Regions from separate parts of the Exiguobacterium sp. s168 genome, predicted to be linked through region 1. Evidence: a T-box and tRNA genes for the amino acid it is inferred to sense, from the RefSeq annotation. Region 1 holds a T-box; the other holds one or more tRNA genes.
The links. The T-box of region 1 lies ahead of leuS (leucine--tRNA ligase). A T-box ahead of a tRNA ligase gene usually reads a tRNA of that ligase, here a tRNA-Leu.
Positions count from the first base shown of each region.

Region 1 (5,484 bases):
GATTGGATTCGTCGGTGGGATGGTTTTTCCGACGATCTACGCGATGACGGGTGTCATTTGGCCTGAAGGCGGGCGTCGTGCCTTTAATGCGATCTATGTCGCACAAAACGTTGGTGTAGCGCTCGGAACAGCTGTCAGTGGTCAAATCGCTGCCTTTTCGATTCAGTACATCTTCATCGCCAATCTCGTCCTCTATATCGCCTTTGCCATCATTTTGTTCGTCGGGTTGTCCTGGATTCAGGCACCAGCGCGGATGCATGCGGCCCATGAAGAGACCGAAACGACACGCACGCCCCTTGCACGCGGTGCGGCACGGACGATGTTGCTCGTCTCGATTGGTTATGCCTTACTTTGGTTCGTTTATGTGCAATGGCAGGGAACGTTTGCTGTACACACGAAATCGCTCGGTGTCACGATTTCCGAATACTCGATTCTTTGGACGATCAACGGAGCACTCATCGTGTTCGCGCAACCTTTACTAACACCAATTCTTCGTTGGTTTGGAGATGACTTAAAACGACAACTGATGACCGGTACCGGAATCTTCCTCTTGTCTTATCTGATCGTTCCGTTCGCCGGTGGCTTCAAGATGTTCCTCGTCGCGATGATCATCCTGACGGTCGGTGAGATGTTCATCTGGCCAGCGGTTCCTGCTATGGCGGCGAGACTCGCGCCAATCGGAAAAGAAGGAGAATTTCAAGGGTACGTTAATATCGCTGCTTCAGCAGGACGGATGATTAGTCCGACCGTTGGAGGGTTGATCTACGACTTATCCGGTATGTCAGCGGTCTTCTTGACATTGATTGGATTGATCCTGTTAGCGGGCGTCGTCTTCCTTCGTGCCATTCCTAAAATCACATCATGAGCATCATCTGTGAGACAGCGGACACTTTGATCCGCTGTCTTTTGTTACGTCTTTCGTTCTAAGAACATAAAATAAACATTTAATAATATGGAATATTTCGGCAAAGAAACGGGTACTTTCTAATCAAGAACTTGAAAAGAAAGGTCATATGAACATTGCTTCTTTTTTGACTGGAGGTGCACGAATGGAAAGGTGTCAATTCATCACAGATGCCGCAACTTGGACGACACACGTACAGCAACAGCCTCTTGATATCTTCTACAGTCACCAATACGTCATGCTCAACGCTAGACCGTCTGAGCAAGCGGTGCTATTCCGTTATGAAGGTGATGCAGGAACACTATTTTATCCCTTTTTAAAGCGTCGGATTTTTGATACACCTTATTCAGATCTCATCACGCCGTATGGCTACGGTGGACCGGAAATCATTGGTCAACTGACTGCGACTGAAATGCAGCATGCACGCTTATTGTTCGAAAGGTGGGCAGAGCGAGAATTGATCGTTTCGGAAATGATTCGCTTTAATCCATTGACGGGGAATGAACGCTTCATGCGGGATTGGACGAAAGTCTCTTTCATCCGTCATACGACGAGTATCGATTTACGCCCTTCAATAGAGGACATCATGCAAACATTTCATAAGAAGACGAGAAGTATGATTCGCAAATCGCTTGCCTCTCCTTTAACTGTTAGAACAGGAACACGAGACGACCTATCTGTTTTTGTAGCGTTGTATCATGAAACGATGGACCGGAAGAATGCTTCGGCTCATTACTATTTTACAGCGAATTATTTTGAGCAATTATTTGAAGCAAATCGCCTCTGTGAGCCATTGTTACTGATTGCGGAAATCGACGGAGAACCTGTTGGTGGATACTTCGTATTGCTCGGAAAAGAATATGCCCACGGTCATTTGATTGGTTGTAAGCGGGATGAAGCGAAGGTGTTTCCGAATCAGCGACTCGAGTACGAAGCGATTCTTCAGGCGAAAGCACGCGGTCTCGTCGAACAACATCTCGGGGGTGGATATCAAGAACGGGATAGTCTCTTTGAGAGTAAATGCCGCTATACTGGATATCGACTATTTGAGTATCATCAAGGAAAATCGATTCTTCAACCAGCCATATACGATCAGTTATGTATACGATACGGGTCAGATGCCGATTCGGATTATTTTCCGGCTTACCGACAAACCAGTGTCCAAATGGCGACAAGTTAAACAGTAAGTAAATGAAGAAGGTGAAACGACTGCATTGTGTAGTCGTTTTTTTGATATGCTGAAATCATGATAGATCAATAAAGGGGGATGTGTCTTGAAAAAACGAGGTCTTATTTTTGATATGGATGGGGTCATCTTAGATAGTGAAATTCGCTACTTTGAGGTCCATCAGCAGATGTTTAAAACGTTATCGATTCCGCTCGATCCGGTTCAGTATGCGACGTTCATGGGAAAAACAGGAGATGAGATGTGGGAAGAACTTGTCGCGCAACACGACCTTCCAGAAACAGCGAGTGCGTTACTTGAAGAAGAATATCGCTTGTTTCAAATTCATGCAAAACCGGAAGAATGTGGTTTAAAAGAGGGAGTCAAACAAGTCATCGAACAAGCGGCGTCTCTTGGTTATGATATCGGGATCGCCTCTTCAAGTTCGCTTCAAAAAATCGAAGGCGTCATCCGTCATTATGAGCTTCCAATCACGCATTACGTCAGTGGGGAAGAAGTCGTGCGTTCGAAGCCAGATCCTGCGATTTTTCGACTTGCAGCATCACGAATCGGACACGCACCTGAAGATTGTCTCGTCATCGAAGACGCTGCGAACGGGATGATCGGTGCAAAAGCAGCAGGCATGGAAGTGATTGCGCTTCTCGATGACCGGATGCCGACGCAACGTCTAGAACAAGCGGATCATGTGGCGCGATCGCATGCAGAAATCGAGGAAATTTTACGGAAGCGTTGACGCTTGAGGAAGAAACAGATTACACTAGGAAAAGATAGTCAATTGCATGGAACTGAAGTAGTAGGGGAAAGGTGCCGTCAAGAGAGCTGGTGGAAGGTGCGAACCAGTCGGTAACAACCGTGAACTCGTCAGGGAGCACGATTCGTGAAGTCGTAGTAGCGAATCCGGTCTTTCACACCGTTATCCGTGAATCAAGCGGTCTGTCATAGACAGACAACGTGGGTGGTACCGCGGAAGCCAAACCGGTCTTTCGTCCCTATTCCTAGGGGCGGAGGACCGGTTTTTTTAGATTAGAGGAGGAAAAGACATGCCGTACAATCATCGCGAAATCGAACCAAAATGGCAGGCGCGTTGGGATCAAGACAACGCCTTCGTCACGACAGAAGATCCAGAAAAAGAAGGGTTTTATGCCCTTGATATGTTCCCGTATCCGTCAGGTGCCGGACTCCACGTCGGTCACCCTGAAGGCTACACAGCAACGGATATCCTCGCACGGATGAAACGGATGCAAGGATATAACGTCCTTCACCCGATGGGATGGGATGCGTTCGGGTTACCAGCAGAACAATATGCCCTCGATACAGGGAATGACCCACGTGAATTCACAGCAAAAAACATCGAGACGTTCAAGCGTCAGCTGAAAGAACTTGGATTCTCCTATGACTGGGATCGTGAAATCAACACGACGGATCCGAAGTACTACAAATGGACACAGTGGATCTTTACGAAGTTGTATGAAAAAGGACTTGCGTTCGTGGACGAAGTCGCGGTCAACTGGTGCCCGGCACTTGGAACCGTTCTTGCGAATGAAGAAGTCATCGACGGATTATCTGAACGCGGAAACCATCCGGTCGTGCGTGTCCCGATGCGTCAATGGGTCTTGAAAATCACGGAATATGCAGATCGTCTTCTTGAAGATCTTGATGACCTTGATTGGCCGGATTCTGTCAAAGAAATGCAACGGAACTGGATCGGAAAATCAGAAGGTGCTGAAATCGACTTCACGATTGATGGACACAAAAAACAAGTCACGGTCTTTACGACACGTCCGGACACAATCTTTGGTGCGACGTACCTCGTGCTTGCGCCGGAGCATCCATTCGTAGCTGACATCACGACAGCGGATCACAAGGAAGCCATCGATACGTACATTTCGCAAGTCCAAACAAAGTCGGATCTCGAGCGGACGGATTTAGCGAAGGAAAAAACAGGTGTCTTCACGGGTGCTTTTGCCGTCAACCCAATCTCAGGCGATCGCCTTCCAATCTGGATCGCTGATTATGTCCTTGCTTCGTATGGAACGGGTGCAATCATGGCTGTTCCAGGACACGATGAGCGTGACCATGAATTCGCGAAACAATTTGACTTGCCAATCGTTGAAGTCGTCGCGGGTGGAAACGTTGATGAAGCAGCCTATACAGGAGAGGGCGAACACGTCAACTCACATATGCTTGATGGTCTTGGAAAACAAGAAGCAATTGAGACGATGATTGCTGAACTCGAAACGAATCAAGTCGGACGTAAGAAAATCACGTATCGTCTCCGCGACTGGTTGTTCAGTCGTCAACGGTATTGGGGCGAGCCGATTCCAGTCGTTCATATGGAAGATGGTTCGATGAAGACGCTCAGCCAAGAGGAATTACCGCTTGAACTTCCGATCATTCCGGAAATCAAACCGTCTGGTACAGGCGAATCACCACTTGCGCTTGCGGAAGACTGGTTGGATTATACGGATCCCGAAACAGGAATGAAAGGGCGTCGCGAGACGAATACGATGCCACAATGGGGCGGAAGCTGCTGGTATTATCTTCGTTTCATCGATCCGCACAATGAAGAGGCGATCGCAGATCCAGAAAAATTAAAATACTGGCTTCCAGTTGATATTTATATTGGTGGAGCGGAACACGCCGTTCTCCACTTGTTGTATGCGCGCTTCTGGCATAAAGTATTGTATGATGCAGGCGTCGTACCAACAAAAGAACCATTCCAGAAGTTATACAACCAAGGGATGATTCTTGGAGAGAACAACGAGAAGATGTCGAAATCACGCGGTAACGTCATCAATCCGGATGAAATCGTCAAATCGCATGGTGCGGATACGTTACGCTTGTATGAAATGTTCATGGGACCACTCGATGCATCAGTTGCCTGGTCTGAAAACGGTCTTGACGGTGCGCGTCGTTTCCTCGACCGCGTCTGGCGTTTGTTCGAACGGACAGCAGACATTCAGGACGTCGCAGAAGTCGATGCTGACTTCGAACGGACGTACCACCAGACGGTCAAGAAGGTCACAGAAGACTTCGCGAACATCCAGTTCAACACCGGAATTTCGCAACTCATGGTCTTCGTCAACGAAGCAAATAAGCAACCAGTTCTTCCACGTCACTTCCTTCGTGGATTCATTCAATTGTTAACACCAGTCGCACCGCACCTTGGTGAGGAACTCTGGGAACAACTTGGATTTGAAGAGACATTGACGTATGCGGCATGGCCAACATTCGATGAATCGAAACTGGTCAGCGATACGATGGAATTCGTCATTCAAGTGAACGGAAAAGTTCGCTCGAAAATCGAAATCAACATCGATGCGACAAAAGAAGAAATCGAAGCACTTGCCTTCGCTGATGAAAAGACACAAGAATGGATCGGCGACAAAACAGT
Region 1 covers NZ_JACSNE010000002.1:248,782-254,265, reverse strand. The annotation lists gene KNQ15_RS02665 (MDR family MFS transporter) at 1-865, shown strand, start outside; gene KNQ15_RS02660 (peptidoglycan bridge formation glycyltransferase FemA/FemB family protein) at 1,050-2,084, shown strand; gene KNQ15_RS02655 (HAD family hydrolase) at 2,179-2,823, shown strand; T-box leader at 2,862-3,084, shown strand; gene leuS (leucine--tRNA ligase) at 3,131-5,484, shown strand, end outside.

Region 2 (5,484 bases), on a different contig from region 1:
GATTACTGATGTTCGCGTTGAATCAAGGAGAAGTCTGTACGTGTCCGTCGCGTGCTTTGATTCAAGAATCGATTTACGAGCCGTTCATGGAACGTGTTCTTGAGCGCGTTAAAGCCATCAAGATCGGAAATCCTCTTGATTCGGACGTCATGATGGGGGCTCAAGCTTCGAACGAACAGATGGAGAAAATTCTTTCATATCTTAAAATCGGTAAGTCAGAAGGCGCAGAATGTCTCATCGGTGGGGAGCGCAATATGCTCGAAGGGGATCTCGCAGAAGGATATTACATCCAACCAACGATCTTCAAAGGACACAATAAGATGCGAATCTTCCAAGAAGAAATTTTCGGACCGGTCCTATCGGTCACGACATTCAAGACGGAAGAAGAAGCACTCGAAATTGCAAATGATACGTTATATGGTCTTGGTGCCGGGGTCTGGACACGTGACATGAACCGTGCTTATCGGTTTGGGCGTGCGATCGAAGCAGGACGCGTCTGGACGAACTGTTATCACCAATATCCAGCTCACGCGGCGTTTGGTGGTTACAAAATGTCAGGTATCGGACGTGAAAACCATAAGATGATGCTCAACCATTACCAACGGACGAAAAACCTACTCGTTAGCTACAACCCGAATAAACTCGGTTTCTTCTAAGTCGGAAAGGACGTGGATGCAAATGGTGGAACGTGTTCAGGCGACAGCAGCTTGTTTAGAGTTAATCGACCAGTTGAGAGAAAAACACGGTCCGTTGATGTTTCATCAATCTGGTGGTTGTTGCGATGGCAGTTCCCCGATGTGTTTTGCGCAGGGTGATCTATTCCTGGGAGATCAGGATAAAAAACTGGGAGAGATCGGTGGTTGTCCGTTTTATATTCATGAAGATCAATATGAGTACTGGAAACATACGCAACTCATCATTGATGTCGTGGATGGTCGAGGCGGAATGTTCTCTCTTGAAGGTGTCGAAGGGAAACGTTTTTTGACACGCTCCCGTGCGTTCACGCAAGAGGAATACGCTGAACTATCAGCATCAAGCTAATAAAGGAATCAAACACGGTTTCGTCGATGCGACTTGTTCATTCAGGTCGCTTGTACGGAATCGTGTTTTTTGTTCGTATCACGACGTTCTAACAGGATAAAAGTTGGTAATGCGGCATAAGAACGGTATAATGAACTCATATTTTGACGAGAAGATAGTTCCATACTATGACATTATAGGGGGTCACCATGAAATATCCATTTTTAGGTTGGACAGGTCAAACGATCGGAGTGACGGCGCCCTCCTCCGGATTACGTGAACAGCAACAGGAATGGGTCGAACAAGCAGTTGAACAGGTACAAGCACGGCAAATGAACGTCCGTTTAGGCGAAACGATTTGGTCGCATCAACTTGCTGAGAGTGCACCGGTCAAACAACGCGCCGAAGAATTGAATCACATGATGACGGATGAGACGATTGATGCCGTCATCCCGCCATTTGGCGGGGAACGCGCCATTGATCTATTCCCCGAGTTGACGCTAGCTACTTACCAAACAAAATGGTTGCTTGGCTATTCCGATATCAGTACGTTATTGCTCAGTCTGACGCTTCAGACGGGAATCGCGACAGCACATGGTCCGAATTTCGTTGAGCTTCGGAGTGAAGAATGGGACGAGACGACAAGTGCCTGGCGACGGGTGCTCGCGACGCCAACTGGAGGAACCGTCACACAATGGGCTTCCGATCGTTATCAACCCGAGTGGACTGATGAAGAACGTCCAACAGGTTCGTTATTTCAGCTAACGGAAGCGACGGAATGGAAAGCGCTTGATGAGCGAACAGAAGTGACTGGACGGTTACTTGGTGGGTGTCTGGAGACGATTCGCCATCTGATTGGGACACCGTATGGAGATGTGCAGCGTTTCCAGCGTGAGGAGATCAACGGAGAACCGATACTCTGGTACTTTGAGGTGTCTGAAGCGAATTCTGCAGAGGTACACCGGACGCTGCGACAAATGGCGTATGCTGGGTGGTTCGACCATGCGGCTGGCTTTTTATTTGGCCGTACGTCTGCAAGGATTATAGAAGACCTGACATGGCTAGACGTATATCAATATCTCGCGGATGAGACGGGCTTACCAGTCTTATATGATCTTGACATCGGTCATCAACCGCCACAGTTGACATTAATCAATGGAGCGACGGGGACGGTTCGTATTCAAGGGAAAGATTCACGAATCGATCTTACGTTCAACTAAAAAGGAGAGCACGCAATGGCACGTCGTAAGTTTCAAGCATTAGGCGTTTATAAACGCGTCCATATCAATCCGGAGACACGTCGAATGACGTTACCTGAACCATTTTACGATGCACTTCGTCTAGAAGATGAATTGCTGATTGCACAAGTCGGAGATGTTCTCGTCATGCGACGTCCGGGGGAGGTCGTCGAGACAGAAACGGAATTATTGAGCGAACTCGTAGAAGATGGATTCACGGGTACAGAGCTTGTCCAGGAATTTGCCTACCGGCGTCAGCAACAAGAACAACGATTACGTCAACAAGTCTTGCAGGATGAAGAGGATGACCATGCTGCTCAACTGAAGATCGAGCTATAACGGAAAGAAGGAGTGGGGCAGATGCGTCGCAGAACAAAAATTGGAATCGGAGTCATCGGATCCGGATTAGTAGCAGCGAGTTATTATTTTTATGAGATGGCAATCGCCACGAATCCAAAGCCATTCTTATCGAATAATCGAGATTTAAGTGACGAGATGGTCCGATTGATGCAACCTGGTCAGACGTGGATCAAGGAGCAACCGCTTGAGCGGATCGAGATTGAAGCGAAAGACGGTTTAACGTTACGCGGGCATTTTCTTCCGTCACCTGTTCCGTCAGATCGGATCGTCATTCTCGTGCACGGGTACGGAGGCGTCGGAACGGATTTAGCCGGATTCGCCTATCTGTACCATCAGGCCGGTTTCCATGTCATGATGCCCGATAATCGTGGACACGGAATGAGTGACGGTCACTATATCGGATTCGGATGGCATGATCGGGAAGATTGTCTCAGTTGGTCGAACTATCTGATTGATCGGATCGGACAGGATGCGAAACTGTTCTTGCATGGGGTGTCGATGGGAGGGGCGACCGTATTGATGACGAGTGGCGAACAACTCCCACCACAAATCAAAGGAATCATTTCTGATTGTGCCTATACGTCCGTCAATGCTGTCCTTGCGTATCAGATGAAGCGGATGTATCGACTACCACACTTTCCGTTCTTAGGCATGACGAGCGTATTGACGAAGCTAAAGGCAGGTTATACGTTCCGTGAAGCATCAGCGTTGAAACAAGTCAAAAAAGCACAGGTACCGATTTTGTTCATCCATGGTGGGGCGGATACGTTTGTACCGACAGATATGGTATATGAGCTGTATGAAGCTTGTCCAACGGAAAAAGAGCTCGTCGTCATTCCAAATGCCGCTCATGCGATGGCCTATTTTGAGGATCCGGCATTGTATGATGATGTCGTCGAGAAGTTCGTTCGCAACATCTTGCGAAATGATTGACAACTCAGTTCGTTACCCGCTATATTAATATCATAAATCAACGTCGTCGTGGCGGAACTGGTAGACGCGCTAGACTCAGAATCTAGTGGTGGCAACACCGTGGAGGTTCAAGTCCTCTCGGCGGCATAAATGATTGAAGGAGGCAATCCCAGCAAGGGGTTGCCTTCTTTTTTGTTGCTGAATAGAAAACGATTACAACGAATAAAAATTCAGAAATATTTATCTTTTTAGAATTTTTCTGGTAAAATACGTTTTAAAGAGGGTACTCTTCAGGGAAAGTACTAAGTGAACTAGACAATCTTTAACACATAGGAGAGGGGAAACAAACATGAAAAAAGGGAGTATCTTGCTAGCGCTCTTGATGAGCTGTGTTCTCGTACTTGGTGCATGTAGCATCGGTTCGAAAGAAGAAGAGTCGTCTGAAGGAAAGACGTATAAGGTCGGCATTGACGTCACGTACCCACCATTTGAATATAAAGATGGGGATACGTACAAAGGAATCGACATCGATCTCATGAAAGCAATCGCGAAGGATCAGAACTTCAAGATTCAATTTGAAGCGATGGACTTTAGCGGCATTATTCCGGCACTTCAAGCAAATCAATTGGACGTTGCCATTGCTGGTATGAGTATTACGCCAGAACGGAAGAAAGTCGTCACATTCTCGGATCCATACTTCAAAGCTGGTCTTATTCTAGTCGTCAAAGAAGATGAGAATGGTATTAAATCCGTCAACGATTTAAAAGGGAAAAAAGTAGCCGTCAAAAAGGGAACGACGGGTGCGAAATATGCAACGGATAACGCAGACAAACTGGGCTTCACGGTCACACAGTTCAATGACAGCCCAGCGATGTTCCAAGAAGTGAAGAACGGTAACGCTGCTGCTTTGATTGAAGATTATCCTGTCATCTCATATGCAAACAAACAACAAAACCTTGGATTAAAACTTGTCGGAGACCGTCTCAACGGGGACAACTACGGGATCGCTGTCTTAAAAGGTGAGAACGAGGATCTGATGAAGAAAATCAACAAAGGGCTTGCGAATCTGAAAGAAAACGGTGAATACGATAAAATCGTTGACACGTATCTGAAATAAGTCGCAAGGCGATAAGGGAGTGGGATAGCCAATGGAAGTGGTCAAAACCGCATTTCCATTTTTCTTGGAAGGGCTTCAAGTCACATTGTATATTTTCATCATCGCGGTCATCGTCGGCTTTCTGATTGGCTTAGTCGTCGCATTGATGCGGTTATCACCATCAAAAATCTTAAACGGGATCGCAATTGTCTATATTGATGTCATTCGCGGAACGCCGTTCATCGTTCAGTTATTCTTCATCTATTTTGGACTCAATTCGCTCGAATGGTTATCGATGGACCGGATGTATGCAGGGATACTGACGGTCGCGATCAATGCCGGTGCTTATTTTGCGGAGATCATTCGCGCTGGTATCCAGTCGATTGATAAAGGACAAACAGAAGCTGCACGTTCACTCGGGATGACAGGGCGTCAAACGATGGTACAGATCATCTTACCGCAAGCATTCCGGCGGATGTTACCAACGATTACGAACCAATCGATCATCAGCTTAAAAGATACCTCGTTGCTGTCGATCATCGGCATCGCTGATTTGACGCAACAAGGTCAAGTTCAGCAGTCAACGACGTTTGAACCATTCATCGTCTGGTCCGTCGTCGGATTGATGTACTTCGTCATCATTTATCTCTTGTCCTTAGTGGCGAAGTTCTTGGAACGGAGGTTTACATTACGATGAGTATCATAGAAGTAAAGAATCTAAAGAAATCATTCGGTTCGAATGAAGTCTTAAAAGACATCAACGTCTCGATTGCCGAAAAAGAAGTCGTTTGTGTCATCGGTCCGTCGGGATCTGGGAAAAGTACGTTTTTACGCTGTTTGAATCGATTGGAAGAGATT
Region 2 covers NZ_JACSNE010000006.1:90,935-96,418, reverse strand. The annotation lists gene adh (aldehyde dehydrogenase) at 1-656, shown strand, start outside; gene KNQ15_RS05915 (DUF779 domain-containing protein) at 679-1,041, shown strand; gene KNQ15_RS05910 (S66 family peptidase) at 1,230-2,240, shown strand; gene KNQ15_RS05905 (hypothetical protein) at 2,256-2,597, shown strand; gene KNQ15_RS05900 (alpha/beta hydrolase) at 2,619-3,551, shown strand; tRNA gene KNQ15_RS05895 (tRNA-Leu) at 3,594-3,677, shown strand; gene KNQ15_RS05890 (transporter substrate-binding domain-containing protein) at 3,880-4,647, shown strand; gene KNQ15_RS05885 (amino acid ABC transporter permease) at 4,679-5,323, shown strand; gene KNQ15_RS05880 (amino acid ABC transporter ATP-binding protein) at 5,320-5,484, shown strand, end outside.
Region 2: it has a tRNA-Leu gene. The T-box ahead of leuS (leucine--tRNA ligase) is inferred to sense a tRNA for this amino acid. The anticodon was not compared.